Regions from separate parts of the Marinobacter salinisoli genome, predicted to be linked through region 1. Evidence: predicted binding sites of a transcription regulator. Region 1 holds the regulator's gene; each other region holds the start of a gene.
The links. The regulator LexA, encoded in region 1, represses DNA repair genes until DNA is damaged. The targets are predictions, from matches to a motif close to CTGTNTNNNNANACAG.

Region 1 (6,201 bases):
ACAGGTGCACGTTCGCGTCGGTGTAGTCCTGAAGGTCGTCCTCGTAATCCTCAATGGCATCCCGCCACTGCGCCATCAACGCCGCCACCTGTTCCGTCGCCTGCTGTGGCACTTCGTGTTCGACGACGGCGGTAAACTGCAGTCGCGCGCTGTCTGGCTGGTAACGCACGCTGCCTTCGCCGCTCAGTGAGACTTCGCCGGCGAGGGCAAGGGCGGGCAGAAGCATGAGGGGCACGCCGAGGCGCGCGAGTAGGCTTCCAGTATTCATGGGTCACTCCTCCCTGGAGCTTGGTCGTATGAGGTGGTCTCAGAGTCCGGCTCGAGCCGGCTCCGCTTGAACTCGAGGGCCGCCTGAACAAACTGCCGAAAGATCTGGCGATGTCCTCCATGGTATAGCAGATATTCCGGGTGCCATTGGACACCCAGCATCCATTGCCCGCCCTGGCTCTCGATCGCCTGAACGAACAGGTCGTTATCAACCGCAACAACCCTGAGATTCCGGCCCAGCCGCTTGATCGCCTGGCTGTGGATGCGGTTCGCGCCGATGGTCAGGCCTTGCATGGCCCGTGCGAGCCGGCTGTCCTGTACCAGCCTGACTGTCTGCATGGGCAGCAGCAGTGGGCGATGCCGGGTGTGGACCCGGATCGGTTTGACGTTCTGACACAACGACCCGCCATGAAAAATATTGATTAACTGGGCGCCTCGGCAGATGCCCAGCACCGGAATCCCTATGCGTTCCGCCTGCTCGAGCAAACGGTAGTCGGTAGCGTCCCGACGTGGATCATATCGCGCTGACACCTGTGGCTGTTGACCGTAGCGCTCAGGATGAATGTGTGTGCCACCAGACAGCACCAACCCATCCAGCAAAGGGACATTGGTGTGGGAGCCGGGCCGAATGTAATGGGTATGTGCCCCGTACATCCGCAACCCCAGGCTGATCAGGCGGTGGGTGGTCGCGCGCCGTGAGGGTCCGCTGATCCCGATAGTGAGGCCTGGCAACTCCGGTTCATCTAATGACGGATCATGCATACCCCAGACTCTGCAACCATTCGGATGAGCTGTCCAGCCAGCTATGGGTCAGGTTGTGGAGATTCAGCTTCTGCGCCTCGCGGTATCTGGCCCGAAGATCGGCCAGTTGGTGCGCGTTGGAAGCGATCTGTTCAAGCACCACCCAGTCGTTCCAGACGTCGGCGAATCGCCAGGAGGGGTTGTCAATGTCGCAGTCTGGCAGCCGGTAGTGCAGGGTGGGGCGACTCTTTATCCGGGTATCCTGTACGTACTCCCCCAGCAAAGATGAATCCAGATGGGCGAACAGCGGCAGCAGGTCCAGAGCCCGGTTCCGGGTCGGGTTGTACTTGAGATAGTCGTGCAGCAGCTCGGCCTGGTCCGGTTCGTAGTCGTCCTCCATCAGCCGGGTGGTGTAGCGACTGCTCCAGGGCTCGATATAGGTGGTCATCTTGCGGCTGATGTCCAGCTGGTGGCGGGATTTGAGCCACTCATAAAGTCCGGCAAACGCTTGCAGGTAGCGAACCACTGTTGCCGGTTTCAGGTCCGGCAATTCCGGATTCAGCTGCAGCCCGAATGCGTAATAGATGGATTCCCGACTGCCAAGGGCTCCGTGCTCGCGCAATGTGTTCACCAGAGACTCGATTTGCTCGACCTCGCTGAACGGCAGCGGCGGCGTGATGATTTCCAGCGGCACAATACGTTCGGCTGCGGCATCAATCACTTCCAGGGCCTGTCCACCCAGTTCCCTGATGGAATCGGGCAGGCCGGCGTCGCTGAAGTCGAGATCCTTGACCAGTTCGGAATCGAGTTCCACCGTAAATTCGCCGAGATCGGTTTCCAGCTTGGTCACATAGCGGGATTCCAGTCGGGGCTTGGTGCCCAGAAAATCAGCCACGATGAATACGAGCTGGTCATAGCTGAGACCCGATAGCTCCAGTTCTATGCCTACGCGGCGTTCCTTCTGATCGCTGGTGTGCATGATGTCCGGCATGAGGCATGCGTTGCGATGGTCCATAGCGCTCCTTGTCCTGGCGGGCAGCCTTTTCTTCACCATACCACATTCGCCGTTACAACCTGCTGGCCTGGTTAGGAAAATTCTCCGCGGGCTTTACACTGGATAAAACACTGTATATATTTCACTTACTGTATATAAAAACAGGGCATGCCCAGAGTGCTGAATCGCCAGGGTGGGCCCGGAAACGCTTGGACGGAGTGACCCCATGAAACTGACAGCAAGGCAATCTCAGGTGCTGGATATCATCCGGCGCTATCTGGATGAGACTGGTTACCCGCCCACCCGTGCGGAAATCGCTGCAGAGCTGGGTTTTCGCTCGGCCAACGCGGCAGAGGAGCACCTTCGAGCCCTCGCCCGTAAAGGGGCCATTGAAATGGTTCCGGGGGCCAGTCGCGGCATTCGACTGCCTGAAGCCGAGGCGGATCTGGGATTGCCCGTCATCGGTCAGGTGGCGGCCGGTAGCCCGATTCTTGCTCAGGAGCACATTGAGGACCACGTTACGCTGCAGCCGAGCTTTTTCTCGCCGTCTGCCGACTATCTCCTGCGGGTGCGTGGGATGAGTATGAAAGATATCGGAATCCTCGACGGCGACTTGCTGGCGGTGCACCGCACCCAGGATGTCCACAACGGGCAGGTGGTGGTAGCGCGGGTTGGCGAAGACGAGGTGACCGTCAAGCGTTACCGCAAGGACGGCACCAAGGTGTACCTGATCGCAGAGAACGAAGAATTCGATCCGATCGAGGTGGATCTTACAGAGGAGCAGTTGTTCATCGAGGGGTTGGGCGTGGGGGTTATCCGTCGCTCGGATCTTCACTAATCAGGTCAGGTTTTTACGGACAGTCTGGGAGCAGCTAGGTTATGGAACAATTGAGCTTCGGTCAGAATACGGCGTTTCACCAGGGCGCGTTGTCCTATCCGGTATCTTCGCCCGTCACACCGAAAAAACGGGCGGTGATTGCGGCGCGGCCACGGGGGGAGACGCGTGCTGCCCCAGGCGCCGGAAACGTAACCGAAATTATTATGCCTCGGGAGCAGGTCGAGAGCTTTCAGCTGTTGCTGCCGATGCTGACCCAGCTGAACCAGGAGAAGCGTTGGCTTGCCTGGATTGATCCGCCCCAGGCGCTGGTGAGCAAGTGGCAGAAGATGCACGGTATCGTGGCAGGTCAGTTGTTGGTTTTGCGCTCTACGCCGGAGTATTCGGCACAGGCCCTCGCCGAGCGAGCGTTGAGTGCCGGTACCTGTCATGCGGTTGTTATGTGGACACAGAAACTCAGCAAGTCGGCATTTCAGGAGTTGCAGCAAGCGTCAGCGATGGGCAATAGCCATGGAGTGGTGTTGCGCCAGCGCTAAGCCGGCAAATCCGCAGGCGGGCCCTGATGGAGAGGGCACCGCAAGCGGTTGATGCCCGGCTCAGTGCAGGGTGTAGGAAGGTGAGATTTCTGTCGCTTCCTGTTCGTCTTCTTCCCAATCGATATCGTGAGCGACACTGCCCACCGCTTCAATGCCGGCAGCAATCATGGCTTTCGCCACGTTCATATCCCGGTCCGCCATCATTTCACGGGCTTCCTCTGAAAACGAGATTTTCACCAGGGGGGCGCTGTCATCATCAATGCGGCGCAACGCGTAATCGCCATTGCTCAATTGGACGATTTCATAAAACGAGGGTGACATACCGTAAACCTTTGTGTTGATGAGATCGGAGTGGGCGCCGCGTTACCATTCGCTGTTGCGCTCTTCCAGATCGTTGGCAAATTGTTTCATTTCGCCCAGAGTTCTGGTCAGGGCGTTCGTGGAGCGGTCCGGTCCGGTCTCTGCAGCTATGGCAATAATGTTGTCCGAGCTGACCGTTTTCCGCTGTGCGGGCGGATTACATTGAGACCGCTCCAGTTGATCCAGGTGGTTCCACCAATTCCCCGGTGACTGTGCCAGCTCGCGCAAATGCACGACATCGCCGGACTCTTCTCCAATCAGGGCTGCCAGCTGCTCAAGGTTGGCAGGCTGACCCTGCCTAACCTGATGAAAACGGGCAATCATGGTCAGCGTCAGTTGCCTGGCCCGAAGCATCAGTTCCACGGCGCCCTGGATCTTGGCTTCCTCGCGCAGTGCCGCCGCCGGTTCTGAGTCTGCGGGCGCTCCGGCACTGTCTTTCAAGCGCAGCAACTGCTCAGCCAGAAACAGCTTTTGAGAGACCAACGAGTACCATTGAGACGCCATGGGGAAGCCCGCACCTGATAAGGGATGTTCAACTTGAAAACGTGACCGCATAGCATAACATTTTCTGGCGTTATTTTGTGCATCGGACTGTCTCGATGGTGTTTCACAAGAATCTACAAACAATCACTTGAAACGGTCGTTTGAATTTGGCACAAAGATGCTGGCCGAATTGTACGGTTGCTAATAGCGCCCGGTGGAAAGCTCAGGCATGAGTCCGGGATGCATGTATTTGCTGGAGGTGTAAGGAATGCGAAATCCTATTGTCGCAGGTATTGCGGTCGCCGTGCTCGGTTTATCCGGCGCAGTGTTTGCCAAGGTGTCGCCGGAAGAAGCTGCCAAACTGGGCGATGAGTTGACACCGGTTGGTGCGGTACGAGCGGCCAACGCCTCTGGAACCATCCCGGAATGGACCGGCGGGCTGAAAGCAGCGCCGGCATCCTGGAAGAAAGGTGACATTGAGACCAACCCATTCCCGGAAGACGAGCCGCTGTTCATCATTACCAAGGCCAATGTCCACCTTTACAAGGACAAGCTGTCTGATGGCCACCTCAAAATGTTGCAAGAGTATGGTCCGGAATTCTTTATTCCCGTTTACGAAACCCGCCGGACCGCAGCTTATCCGGAGCACGTCTACGAGAAGCTGAAAGAGAACGCGCTGACAGCGGAATTGCTCGATAACGGAAACGGTGTGAGTGATGCCATCATGACCAGCCCGTTCCCGATTCCCCAGAACGGGCTGGAAGCGATTTGGAATCATATCCTGCGCTATCGTGGTACCGAGGTTGCTTTCCGCAGCGCTTCAGCCACGCCACAGACCGACGGCTCCTACAACCCGGTTGTGAACGACTACCAGTACTACATCGCGTACAGCAAAAAAGGCGCGAAACTTGAGGAGATCGACAACAAGATCTTCTACCTGAAGACCAATACGGTGGCGCCCGCTGCCCTGGCAGGCACCATTACACTGGTGCACGAGACACTGGATCAGATCCGGTCTCCGCGTCTGGCCTGGCGCTATGACAGCGGTTCCCGCCGTCTGCGTCGCTCACCTAATCTGGCGTATGAGACCGATTTGCCGAACTCGTCTTCCCTTCGCTCGGTAGACCAGAAAGATATGTATAACGGCGCACCCAACCAGTACGACTGGGAATTGAAGGGCAAGCGAGAGCTCTTCGTGCCTTATAACGCCTATCGTCTCCATGATGCGGAAGTGCGCCCGGATGATGTGATTCGCCCCCGCCACATCAATCAGTCGCTGGCTCGCTACGAATTGCACCGGGTTTGGGTGGTTGAGGCCAAGCGCCGTGTCGGTATCAGCCACATCTATGACCGCCGGGTTTTCTACATCGATGAGGACAGCTGGCAGATCCTGGCGTCTGAAGAATACGATGACAAAGGTAACCTGTGGCGGGTGTCCGAAGCTCATAACATCAGCTTCTACAGCGAGCCGGTGTTCTGGACGACGATGGAAATGACCTACGACCTCAAGGCCAAGCGCTACTACATTGATGGCCTGGACAATGGTTACAAGCCTTATGATTTCAGCCCCGGTTTCCGCAGCGCTGAATTCACCGCCTCCGCAGCGCGGCGCGACGCGCGTCGTTGATTCAGGCACAATGAAAAGGCCGGCTTGACCGGCCTTTTTTTATTGGTTGCAATGCCTGTGCTGGCCAGCAAATCGGGAATTACTTCAGGAGTGCGCTTATGTCTTCCCCGAATGACCTGCTCGACACTGTTGATCGCTTGATGTCCGACTTGTCCCGGGCTCTGGGTGAGGAAGACTGGAATCGACTCGGAGAGCTGAACGCCGACATCAAACCGTCAGTGGATCCGATGATGGCGGCAATGGAAAGCGGTGCGCTGGATGTGGCCGCCGTAAAACTTCGCCTTGAGGAGCTCCAGCAGCTGATCGGCGCCATCGATCAGGGCGCGCGGCGGGCGCGTCAGGAGGCGCAGGACGCTCT
Region 2 (6,201 bases), 1.2 Mb from region 1:
GAGGTCGTCAGCCAGCTGGGTCAGCTCGAAATAGTGGGTCGCGAACAAGGTGTAGCAACGGATGTTCTTCGCCAGGTGTTCGGCCGTGGCCCATGCCAGTGACAAACCATCGAAGGTGCTCGTGCCACGGCCGACTTCGTCCATCAACACCAGACTGTATTCGGTGGCGTTGTGCAGGATATTAGCGGTTTCGGTCATCTCTACCATGAAGGTGGAGCGTCCGCCGGCGATGTCATCGGAGGAACCCATCCGGGTGAAAATCCGGTCTACCGGCCCCAGCACCGCCCGGTTGGCCGGGACGAAGCTGCCGGTGTAGGCCAGCAGGGCAATCAGTGCCGCCTGGCGCATGTAGGTCGACTTACCGCCCATGTTCGGGCCGGTGATCACCAGCATGCGGCGTTTGGTGTCCATCAGCAGGTTGTTGGGCACAAATGGCTCATCCAGCAGTTGCTCCACCACCGGGTGACGGCCTTCCTCGATGTCGAAGCCCGGAGTTTCAGTGAATTCCGGCGGGGTAAAGCGCAGGCTGGTGGCGCGCTCGGCAAAGTTGGCCAGCACATCCAGTTCTGACAGCGCCTGGGCGGCATCCTGCAGCGGCGCCAGTTCGGCCGCCACGGTTTCCAGAACCTCGTCGTACAGAGCCTTTTCCCGGGCCAGTGCCCGGCTTTTGGCGCTGAGCGCCTTGTCTTCGAATTCTTTCAGCTCCGGGGTGATGAAGCGCTCGGCGTTTTTCAGGGTCTGTCGGCGGATATAGTCCGCCGGCGCCTGGTCGGACTGGGCCCGGCTGATTTCGATGTAGTAGCCGTGGACCCGGTTGTAACCGACTTTCAGAGTACTGATGCCAGTGCGTTCGCGCTCGCGGGTTTCCACATCGAGCAGGTACTGGCCGGCGTTTTCACTGATGTTGCGCAGTTCGTCCAGTTCTTCATCGAAGCCCTCACGAATAACGCCACCGTCGCGGATCACCACGGGCGGGTTGTCGATCACCGCCCGCTCCAACAGATCGGCCAGCTGTGGGTACTCGCTGACGATCGTCGCTAGCTTGACAATGTGGTGGGAGTTCACCGGCTTGAGCGTTTCCTGCAGGTCCGGAAGCACCTGAAACGCGTCGCGCAGGCGGGCCAGGTCCCTCGGGCGGGCCGAGCGCAGGGCCACACGGGACAGCACCCGTTCGATATCGCCGACGGCTTTCAGGTGGTCATGAACGGGTTCGTAATGGAAACCATCCAGCAGTGCCGAAACCGCCTGCTGGCGTTGCTTGACTATGGTCACATCGCGCAGGGGGCGGTTCAGCCAGCGCTTGAGTTCCCGTCCACCCATGGCGGTTGCGGTGCGGTCCATCACCCAGGCCAGCGTGTACTGGTGCCCGCCCATGAGGTTGGTGTCGATTTCCAGATTGCGCCGGCTGGCCGCATCCAGAATCACCGCTTCGTCCCGACGTTCGCGGGTCAGTTTGCGGATATGCGGCAGGGCGGTACGCTGGGTTTCCTTGGCGTATTGCAGCAGGCAGCCGGCAGCGCAAATGGCGAGGTTGAGGTCCTCGCAGCCGAAACCAGTCAGGTCGCGAACCTGCAACTGCGAGGTAATCACCCGGCGCGCCGTGTCGGCTTCGAACAGCCACGGCCCCTGACGGCGGATGCCGGTGAAGCCCTCAAGGATTTCCTCATAAGGGAAGTCTTCGCTGATCAGGATTTCGGCCGGGCGCAGGCGCTGCAATTCGCCCTGCAGGGCCTCCAGGTTTTCCAGTTCAGAAACCGAAAAACGGCCGCTGGAGATATCCAGTGAGGCAAAGCCAAACTGTTCCCGGTGGCTGTAAATCGCCACCAGAAGGTTGTCACGCCGGTCTTCCAGAAAGGCGTCGTCACTCAGGGTGCCCGGTGTTACGACGCGCACGACCTGGCGTTCGACAGGTCCTTTGCTGGTGGCCGGGTCGCCAATCTGCTCAGCAACGGCAATGGACACGCCGGCGCGCACCAGGCGGGCGATGTAGCCTTCGGCTGCGTGGAACGGAATGCCGGCCATGGGGACCGGATTGCCGCCGGACTGGCCCCGGGCCGTCAGCGTAATATCCAAGAGCTCCGCGGCTTTCTTGGCGTCGTCATAAAACAGCTCGTAGAAGTCCCCCATGCGGTAAAACACCATCTCGTTTGGATGTTCACCCTTGATCTTGAGGTATTGCCGCATCATGGGCGTGTGCTGGGACAGGTCGGTTTGAGCTGCTGACATGGAGGCTTCCGGATTGACTGCTTTGGATGAGGTGGGCAATTGTAAGAAAATAACCGTCGGGATGAAATGAGGAGAGCATGATGGTGACCAGCGATCAGGAACTGAACCAGGCGGCTGCAAGGCTGGGAGAGCTGCTGGAGTCGAAGGGGCGAACCATTGTCACCGCGGAAAGCTGCACCGGTGGCTGGGTGGCCAAGGTTCTGACCGATCGGGCAGGCTCGTCGGCCTATGTGCTTGGCGGGCTGGTGACCTACAGCAACGAGGCCAAGCACGGTTGGCTGGGAGTTACCAGCGAGTCGTTACAGATGCACGGTGCCGTTAGTGAGCCGGTGGTGCGAGAGATGGTGGCCGGCGCCCTTGCCAAGTCAGGTGCCAGCGTCGCGGTGGCTATTAGCGGTGTAGCAGGCCCCGGGGGTGGAAGTCCGGACAAGCCCGTAGGGACAGTGTGGTTCGCCTGGGGGTCTAATGCCGAGTCTACACAGACAGCATTGAAACAGTTTTCCGGAGATCGCGATCAGGTGCGTCGGCAGGCTGTCGTGTATGGCCTTCAGCAGGTGCACGGCTATTTACAGGATGCCTGATACCGATTTTGAAAAAGGATATACAGGAAGACACGCAAAGGGGGTTGGTCTCTTTTTCGGGTTGTGTTTTAATACTGTTCAAATATACAGGGAATTACTGTATCTGCTGTACAGCTTCCCCACCATTGGAATCCACTACCGGTCCGGCTGGTTGACAGGTGGTAACAGCAACAGAGGGTTTTGCACTGATGTCTGACGATAACCGCAAGAAAGCATTAAGCGCAGCACTGGGCCAGATCGAGCGCCAGTTTGGCAAGGGCGCCGTGATGAAAATGGGCGATCAGCCCCGCGAGGCCATTCCTGCGGTATCCACCGGCTCTCTGGGGCTGGATGTGGCGCTGGGTATTGGTGGCCTGCCTTATGGTCGTATCGTAGAAATCTACGGACCGGAAAGCTCCGGTAAAACCACGCTGACACTGCAAGTAATTGCGGAAGCCCAGAAGCAGGGCAAGACCTGTGCCTTCGTCGACGCCGAGCACGCGCTTGACCCGATCTACGCCGAAAAACTGGGCGTAAACGTGGACGACCTGCTGGTATCCCAGCCGGACACCGGTGAGCAGGCGCTGGAAATCGCCGACATGCTGGTGCGCTCCAACGCGGTAGACGTGATCATCGTGGACTCGGTTGCGGCACTGACGCCGAAGGCGGAAATCGAAGGCGAGATGGGTGACAGCCACGTGGGCCTGCAGGCGCGTTTGATGTCCCAGGCGCTGCGTAAGCTGACCAGCAACGTCAAGAACGCCAACTGCCTGATGGTGTTTATCAACCAGATCCGTATGAAGATCGGTGTCATGTTCGGTTCGCCGGAAACCACCACCGGTGGTAACGCGCTGAAGTTTTACTCCTCCGTTCGTCTGGATATCCGTCGCATCGGTGCTGTGAAGGAAGGCGACGAAGTGGTGGGTAACGAAACCCGCGTGAAGGTGGTTAAGAACAAGGTATCCCCTCCGTTCCGTCAGGCCGAGTTCCAGATCATGTACGGCAAGGGCATCTATCACATGGCCGAAGTTCTGGACATGGGCGTGAAAGAGGGCTTTGTGGACAAGTCCGGCGCCTGGTATTCCTACAACGGCGACAAGATCGGCCAGGGCAAGGCGAATGCCTGCAAGTTCCTGGAAGAAAACATGGATCTGGCCACCGAAATCGAAGCCAAGGTCCGTGACAAGCTGATGCCGAAGACGGAAAAGAAAGTGGCCGAGGCGCCGGCCGAAGCGAACGGCGAGTTACTCTAAAATCGTGATCAACCCTGCGTATTCGTTCCGTCTGAGGGGCGATGCGCAGGGCGCACATCCGCATGGCACCAGTTGTCTGCCCCCCCCTGTCAGTTGATTTGCATTAGCCTGGCTAATGCAACCGGATAGTAATCCTCGTTTTACGCCCGGCTTAACCGTTTCTATGATGAAGGCTCAGAACCCACAGGAGCCGACGTCATGTCCACCCATCAGGCCGCTATCCGCTGGCAGCGTGCTGACCACGAATCAGAGTCAGACACCTACTCTCGCAACCACCACGTCATCTTGAACGGCGGCCAGCAAATCTGTGTTTCGGCCTCCGAAGAATTCAAGGGTGATCCGCAATGCGCGGACCCGGAGCAAATGCTGGTGAGCGCGGTATCCAGTTGCCACATGCTGTTTTTCCTCGCCATCGCGGATTTTCAGGGCTATCGGGTGGAATCCTATGAGGACGACCCCAAAGGCTACCTGGAAAACATGGAAAAGAAGGGGAAGGCGGTGACCCGCATTGAGCTGTCACCGCGAATCACGTTCGGTGGTGACAAGATGCCTGACCAGAAGGCGCTCGAACGAATGCACAGCAGTGCTCACAGCAACTGTTTCATTCGCAACTCCATCACTGCGGACGTCAAAATCAACTATCTTTAGAACAATTATTCTTAATCAGGCGTCGCTACCAGGGGGCGCTTGGCGGAGATAACTTATGAGTGACACCCAGTCAGTGGCGGCCGAGCTTCTCCGAGAGGATAAGGAGGGCGCGGTCTATCTGACGTTAAATCGCCCGGACAAATTCAACACGCTCTCCGAGTCCTTGCTGGATGCATTGCAACACGAGTTGGATAACATCGCGTCCGATCCCTCGGTGCGATGTGTGGTCATCGGCGCCAATGGCCGAGGTTTCTGTGCGGGACACGACCTGCGGCAAATGCGCGCCCATCCCGATCACGACTATTACCAGGGGTTATTCCGGCGCTGCAGTCGGGTGATGCAGGGCCTGGTCAACCTGCCGGTGCCCGTGATTGCCAGGGTTCAGGGCATGGCCACGGCGGCCGGCTGTCAGCTCGTGGCCAGCTGTGATCTGGCTATTGCGGCCCGATCGGCCACTTTCGGGGTGTCTGGCATCAACGTCGGGCTGTTCTGTTCAACCCCCGCGGTGGCCCTGTCCCGCAATATCAACGCGAAGCGCGCGTTTGACATGCTGGTTACGGCGGATTTTATCGATGCGGACACCGCGATGGGCTGGGGCCTCCTGAGCGGTGTGGCGGAGGACTCCGATCTGGATGCCGCCGTCGCTGAAAAGGTTGAGGTGATCCTGAGCAAGAGCCCGGCAGCGGTTCGATTTGGCAAGACGATGTTCTACCGCCAACTGCAAATGCCGCTGGCTGATGCCTATGAGCTGGCAGGCGCCGTGATGGCGGACAACATGATGAGTCCTGATGCCGGAGAAGGCATCGACGCGTTTCTTGAAAAGCGTAAACCAACGTGGGAGCAGCCGGGCCGATAGCGATGGCGTGCGGCGCGGTCAAGGTGGGAGCATAAGTGATGAATGACGTCAGTCAGTTCGATGAGGGCTTGGGTAAAAACGCCGCCAACCATGTACCTCTGTCCCCCCTGAGTTTCATAAGGCGCGCCGCTGCCGTTTATCCCCACAGAACAGCTCTGATATACGGCGACACACGCTACACCTGGCAACAGACCTACGCTCGCTGTTGCCAGCTGGCGTCGCTGCTGCAGGATTTCGGCGTTTCGCGGGGCGATACGGTGGCCGTGATGTTGCCCAATGTCCCGGCGATGTATGAGGCTCATTTTGGCGTGCCGATGACCGGGGCTGTGCTCAATGCCATCAATATCCGGCTTGATGCGGCAACCGTGGCCTTTATCCTGGATCACAGTCGCGCACGGTTTCTGCTGGTCGACCCGGAGTATGCCGATGTTGTCGAGATGGCCCTTGCCCGGATGAACGGGGCCGCTCCGGTCATTATCAATGTGCCTGACGCCAGCCAGGGTGCGCAGACGCTCATTGGCAACCACGAGTATGAAACGCTGCTGGCCGGCCAGCCCGAGACACTCGACTGGCGCCTGCCCGCCGACGAATGGGACGCCATTGCGCTGGGCTACACCTCGGGCACTACCGGCAATCCCAAAGGCGTGGTTACTCATCA
Region 3 (6,201 bases), 740 kb from region 1:
AACTGCTCTTTCTCGGCCTCTGACATGCCAGTGGTTCCGATGACGAGCTTTTTCCCGTTTTCCCTGCAAAACTCAGCATTGGCGAGGGTCAGATCCGGAAAGGTGAAGTCGACCAGGACATCAAAATCGTCCCGCACATCGTCCAGGCCACCCGCCAGCTTGACGCCCAGGCGCCCAATACCGGCCACTTCACCGGCGTCCGCACCAACCAGTGTACTACCCGGTTCCACGATCGCGGCACCCAGCTCGAGACCATCGGTCCCGTCGACAGCCTCGATCAGCACCTTGCCCATGCGCCCGGCGGCGCCGATGATTGCTACCCTCATAATCGGACTACTCCGGTTGTCCTGTCAGAATTTCATCTCGTCGAAGAAGTTTTTCACACCCTCAAACCAGGAGGTCTTTCTGGGGGCATGATGGGTTCCATCGCCGCCATCAAGGGTCTGCTGAAACTCTTCCAGCAACTCTTTCTGGCGCTTGGTCAGGTTGATCGGCGTTTCGACAATCACCCGGCACAACAGGTCACCGGCCGGGCCGCCACGGACCGGCTTCACACCCTTATTGCGCAACCTGAACAGCTTGCCGGTCTGGGTCTCCGCCGGAATCTTCAGCTTAACCCGACCATCCAGTGTCGGCACCTCGAGTTCGCCACCCAAAGCGGCATCGACGATGCTGATGGGCACCTCACAGTACAGGTTCCTGCCATCGCGGGTAAAGATGGAGTGCTCCCGAACCGCCACCTGTACATACAGGTCTCCGGAAGGCCCGCCATCAACACCCATTTCGCCCTCACCGGACAATCGAATGCGATCACCGGTGTCCACACCGGGCGGCACCTTGACCGACAGGGTTTTTTCTTCCCGAACCCGGCCTTGGCCATGACAGGCCTTGCACGGATTCTTCACCACCTTGCCGGAGCCGCGACAGGTCGGACACGCCTGCTGAACAGTAAAGAACCCCTGCTGCATGCGAACCTGCCCCATACCCTGACAGGTACCACAGGTTTCCGGCTTGGAGCCTTTCTCGGCGCCACTGCCGTCGCAGACGTCGCACTCTTTGTGACCGGGAATCGTGATCTCGACGGTTTTGCCTTTCACCGCCTCTTCCAGATCCAGCTCCAGGGTGTAGCGCAGGTCACTGCCACGGGTGTTTCGGCCGCGACCGCCTCCGCCACCAAAAATGTCGCCGAACACATCACCGAAGATGTCGGAGAAACTGCCTCCGCCACCGCCGAATCCACCGCCAGCCTGACCATCCACACCGGCGTGCCCGAACTGATCATAGGCTGCGCGCTTGGAGCCATCGGCGAGCACTTCGTACGCCTCGCTGGCTTCCTTAAACTGGTTCTCGGCTTCGGCGTCACCCGGATTACGGTCAGGGTGGTACTTCATCGCAAGCTTGCGATAGGCTCGCTTGATTTCCTTGTCGTCCGCATCCCGGGACACACCGAGAACTTCGTAATAATCGCGTTTGGCCATGCTTTAAAACCTTGTGTGTAAACGCGGAAAACGCGAGGAATTCCCCGCGTTTTCCAACCACCTGATATCGATCAGATTACCGCTTATCGTCGTCTTTAACTTCTTCGAACTCGGCATCGACAGCGTCGTCGCCAGGCTGGGCCTGCGCCTCTTCCTGACCACCGGCTTGCTCGGCCTGATCGGCATACATCTTCTGAGCCAACTCTGAAGACACCTCGGTGAGCTTCTGCGTCTTGGCCTCGATGTCTTCCTTATCAGATCCTTCCAGAGCCTGCTCCAGATCCTTGATCGCTGTTTCGATGGATTCTTTCTCGCTGTCGGTGACCTTGTCACCCGCTTCGGTCAGCGTTTTACGCACCGCGTGGACCATGGCATCACCCTGGTTACGGGCCTGCACCAGCTCTTCGAACTTGCGATCTTCTTCAGCGTTGGCCTCGGCATCGCTCACCATCTTCTCGATCTCGTCGTCGTTCAGACCCGAAGACGCCTTGATCACGATGGACTGCTCTTTGCCAGTAGCCTTGTCCTTCGCCGACACGTTCAGAATGCCGTTGGCGTCGATGTCGAACGTCACTTCGATCTGCGGCACACCGCGTGGCGCCGGCGGAATATCCGCCAGATCGAACCGGCCCAGTGATTTGTTCTGGCTGGCCTGCTTACGCTCACCCTGTACCACGTGAATGGTCACCGCGGTCTGGTTGTCGTCCGCTGTGGAGAAGGTTTGCGACTTTTTGGTCGGGATCGTCGTGTTCTTCTCGATCAGCGGCGTAGCAACGCCACCCATGGTTTCGATGCCCAGAGTCAGCGGAGTCACGTCCAGCAGCAGAACATCCTTCACATCTCCAGACAGTACCGCCGCCTGAATGGCTGCACCCATGGCAACCGCCTCGTCCGGGTTCACATCCTTACGGGCTTCTTTGCCGAAGAAGTTCTTCACCTTCTCCTGAACCAGCGGCATGCGGGTCTGACCGCCCACCAGAATCACTTCATCCACTTCACTGGCGCTCATACCAGCGTCCTTCAGAGCAACTTTACACGGCTCGAGAGAACGGTCGACCAGATCTTCAACCAATGACTCAAGCTTGGCACGGGTCAGCTTGACGTTCATGTGCTTGGGACCGGACGCATCCGCAGTGATGTACGGCAGGTTGACGTCGGTCTGCTGGCTGCTGGACAGCTCGATCTTGGCCTTCTCGCCCGCTTCCTTCAGCCGCTGCATGGCCAGGGAATCGCCGCGCAGGTCGATGCCGCTGTCTTTTTTGAACTGGTCGGCCAGGTATTCGATAACCTTGAGGTCAAAGTCTTCACCACCCAGGAAGGTGTCACCGTTGGTCGCCAGAACCTCGAACTGGTGCTCACCGTCAACGTCTGCGATTTCGATGATGGACAGGTCGAAAGTACCACCACCGAGGTCGTATACAGCCACGGTGCGGTCACCGCTCTGCTTGTCCATGCCATAGGCCAGCGCAGCTGCGGTCGGCTCGTTGATGATCCGCTTCACTTCCAGACCAGCAATCTTGCCGGCGTCTTTGGTGGCCTGACGCTGGCTGTCGTTGAAGTACGCCGGAACGGTGATAACCGCTTCCGTCACTTTCTCACCCAGGTAGTCCTCGGCGGTTTTCTTCATCTTCTTCAGCACTTCCGCAGACACCTGCGGCGGCGCCATTTTCTGGCCTTTCACCTCAACCCACGCGTCACCATTGTCGGCCTTGGCGATCTTGTAAGGCACCATCTTGATGTCTTTCTGAACCACGTCATCCTCAAAGCGACGACCGATCAGGCGCTTGATGGCGTACAGCGTGTTGTCCGGATTGGTAACCGCCTGACGCTTTGCAGACTGACCCACCAGAGTCTCACCATCATCGGTATAAGCGATGATGGACGGGGTGGTACGATCGCCCTCGGCGTTCTCAATCACTTTGACCTTGTCACCATCCATGATGGCAACGCAGGAGTTGGTCGTTCCCAGGTCGATACCGATAATTTTGCTCATTGATTCACTCCAATTATTCTGCAAATTCCCGGAGACTCAACACTCCGGCTCTAACCTTTAATTGGCTATATTGGCGCTTTAATCGACTTTTCAAGCCTGCTCGTCGATTTTTGGTGCACTATCCGCTTTTGCGACAACCACCATGGCAGGGCGCACCACACGACCGTTCAGCAGATAGCCTTTCTGAACGACCGCCACCACACTGTTCGGCTCGGCATCTGGCGCCGGCACCATCGACATTGCTTCATGCTGCTGGGGATCGAACGGCTCGCCCACCGGGTTAAGCTGCTCTACGTTGAACTTGCCCAGACTGGTGAGGAACAGGTTCAGCGTCATTTCTACACCCTCACGGATGGACGCCACCAGTTCGCCGGCGTTCTCGCCGCCATCGGTGCTTTCCACAGCCTTTTCAAGGCTGTCGGCCACGGGCAGCAGCTCCTTTACGAACTTTTCGAGGGCAAACTTGTGGGCCTTCTCGACATCGATCTCGGCACGACGGCGAACATTCTGCATCTCGGCCTGAGCCCTCAGCACCTGCTCCTGAGCGTCCTTCACCTGAGCTTTCAGCGTATCCAGCTCCGATCCTTCCCCTTCAGTACCGGCAGGGTCCTGCTCCTGCGCCTCTTCTGCCGCGGCCTCTGTCGCTTCGCTCAATTCCTCAGCGGCCTGATTATTGCGGTTTTCATCAGTGCTCATGGTTACTCCTGCTGAATATCCGGCGGCCAGCCTGGACTGACCCTTTGAATGTGGTTTCCAGCCTGCCCCGGCCGGAACTGGCTATTTGCGATTCGATATGGGGCCCAGATGCCAGGTTTCAACCACCCCGTACGCCCAAATCGATCAGTTTTTCGCAACCACGGTTTGCAAACCGAAAAGACCCTGTATATATTCACAGTCACTGTATACCAATACAGTAGTTCGTACAGATACCGTCTTTTCGGGGCCAACGCACCCATACAAGGACACGGAGATACCTCATGCTCGTACAGCTTACCGTTTCGAATTACGCCATTGCCGAACGCGTGGAACTGCAATTCAAGCGGGGCATGACCGCTCTGACCGGCGAAACCGGTGCCGGCAAGTCGATCGTGCTCGATGCCCTGGGCCTGGCGATGGGCGGTCGCGCAGACGCTGGCGCGGTGCGCCACGGCGCCAAGCGCGCGGACATTACCGCCAGCTTTGACGTCTCCAACATCCCCGAAGCGAGCCAGTGGCTGGAGAGCCATGAACTGGATGACGAAAGCGACTGCATACTGCGCCGGGTCATCAGCAAGGATGGCCGGTCCCGTGCTTACATTAACGGCCAGCCCTGTCCCCTGGCACACCTGAAAGAGCTGGGTGGGCTGCTGATGGACATCCACAGCCAGCACCAGCATCAGTCCCTGCTGCGCAAAGAAACCCACCGAAAATTGCTGGACGAATTTGCCGGCGCAGAAACCCTGGCGGACGAGGTGCACAGCGCCTGGAAACACTGGAATAAATCGCGTCTACGCCTGACCGAACGACAGCAGAACGCCGATGAAACCGAAGCCAAATTACAGCTGCTCCGTTACCAGGTGGAAGAACTCGATCGACTGGCACTGCAAGACAACGAACAGCAAGAACTCGAGCAGGAGCAGGCTCAGCTAAGCCAGGCCGATGCGGTACTCCATCACAGCCACCGGGCCGCCCTGTTATGCACCGAAGAGGACGGCAGCGCCGCCACCCTGGTGCGCCAGGCGTTGCAGCAACTGGAGCAGCTCCCGACTGAAGTGCCGGCGCTGGCTGATACCATTCAGATGCTGAATGAAGCACAGATTCAAATCGGCGAGGCCGGCGATAACCTCCGTCGCTTTGTCGAAGATTACGAGGCCGACCCGGCGCGACTGGCTGAAGTGGAAGAGCGCCTGAGTGCCATTTACCAGATGGCTCGCAAGCACCGGATCAGCCCGGAAGAGCTGCCGGCACTGCACCAGAGATTGAGCGCCGAACTCGAGGAACTCGACGGAGGGGCTGGCAGCCTTGAACAGCTGGAAGCCGAGCTGGATGAGCAACGAAAAGCCTACGATGCACTGGCGACAAAACTGACCGATGCCCGAGAACGCGCGGCCGTTGACCTGGACCAGCGTATCGCCGAAGAACTCGCGCAGCTGAGCATGCCATCCGTGCAATTTGTCACGCACCTGAACCGGAGCGCCGATGACGAGCCCACACCATGCGGACAGCAGGACATTGAGTTTCTGGTTAGCGCCAACCCGGGTCAGCCGGCGCGTTCACTGTCCAAAGTCGCCTCTGGAGGGGAGTTGTCTCGCATCAGCCTGGCCATACAGGTAGTCGTCGCACAGACCTCTACCACTCCGACACTGGTATTTGACGAGGTCGACGTGGGCATTGGCGGCGGTACGGCTGAAGTGGTGGGCCGGCTGCTGCGCAACCTGGGGGAAAACGGGCAGGTTCTGTGTGTCACTCATTTGCCACAGGTAGCGGCTCAATGTCACCAGCACCTGTTTGTCAGCAAATTCACCGAACAGGACACTACTTTCTCGAAAATTGAAGCCCTTGATGATCAGGGCCGCATCAGTGAAGTGGCGAGGATGCTGGGCGGCGTGGACATGACTGACCAGACACTGGCACACGCAAAAGAAATGGTATCCAAGGGACAAGCAACTCATCACTGAGAGAGCAGCTTAAAGAATGGCGAACTGAACACATCCCCTCTCGACTTCGAGAGTTTCTCAGGGCGGACCACAA

Region 2: a site for LexA is predicted at 2,882-2,897, ahead of recA (recombinase RecA). Genes of this name have one in related genera too.
Region 3: a site for LexA is predicted at 4,351-4,366, ahead of recN (DNA repair protein RecN). Genes of this name have one in related genera too.

The regions. Positions count from the first base shown of each region.
Region 1 covers NZ_CP071247.1:3,219,432-3,225,632, reverse strand. The annotation lists gene LPB19_RS14735 (SIMPL domain-containing protein) at 1-268, opposite strand, end outside; gene LPB19_RS14730 (gamma-glutamyl-gamma-aminobutyrate hydrolase family protein) at 265-1,029, opposite strand; gene LPB19_RS14725 (amidoligase family protein) at 1,022-2,023, opposite strand; gene lexA (transcriptional repressor LexA) at 2,229-2,840, shown strand; gene LPB19_RS14715 (cell division inhibitor SulA) at 2,882-3,373, shown strand; gene LPB19_RS14710 (hypothetical protein) at 3,434-3,694, opposite strand; gene LPB19_RS14705 (DUF6586 family protein) at 3,737-4,237, opposite strand; gene LPB19_RS14700 (DUF1329 domain-containing protein) at 4,485-5,843, shown strand; gene LPB19_RS14695 (SOS cell division inhibitor) at 5,942-6,201, shown strand, end outside.
Region 2 covers NZ_CP071247.1:1,974,156-1,980,356, forward strand. The annotation lists gene mutS (DNA mismatch repair protein MutS) at 1-2,226, opposite strand, end outside; gene pncC (nicotinamide-nucleotide amidase) at 2,307-2,807, shown strand; gene recA (recombinase RecA) at 2,996-4,039, shown strand; gene LPB19_RS09030 (OsmC family protein) at 4,238-4,687, shown strand; gene LPB19_RS09035 (enoyl-CoA hydratase) at 4,743-5,543, shown strand; gene LPB19_RS09040 (acyl-CoA synthetase) at 5,582-6,201, shown strand, end outside.
Region 3 covers NZ_CP071247.1:244,638-250,838, forward strand. The annotation lists gene dapB (4-hydroxy-tetrahydrodipicolinate reductase) at 1-326, opposite strand, end outside; gene dnaJ (molecular chaperone DnaJ) at 351-1,478, opposite strand; gene dnaK (molecular chaperone DnaK) at 1,555-3,471, opposite strand; gene grpE (nucleotide exchange factor GrpE) at 3,562-4,167, opposite strand; gene recN (DNA repair protein RecN) at 4,449-6,128, shown strand.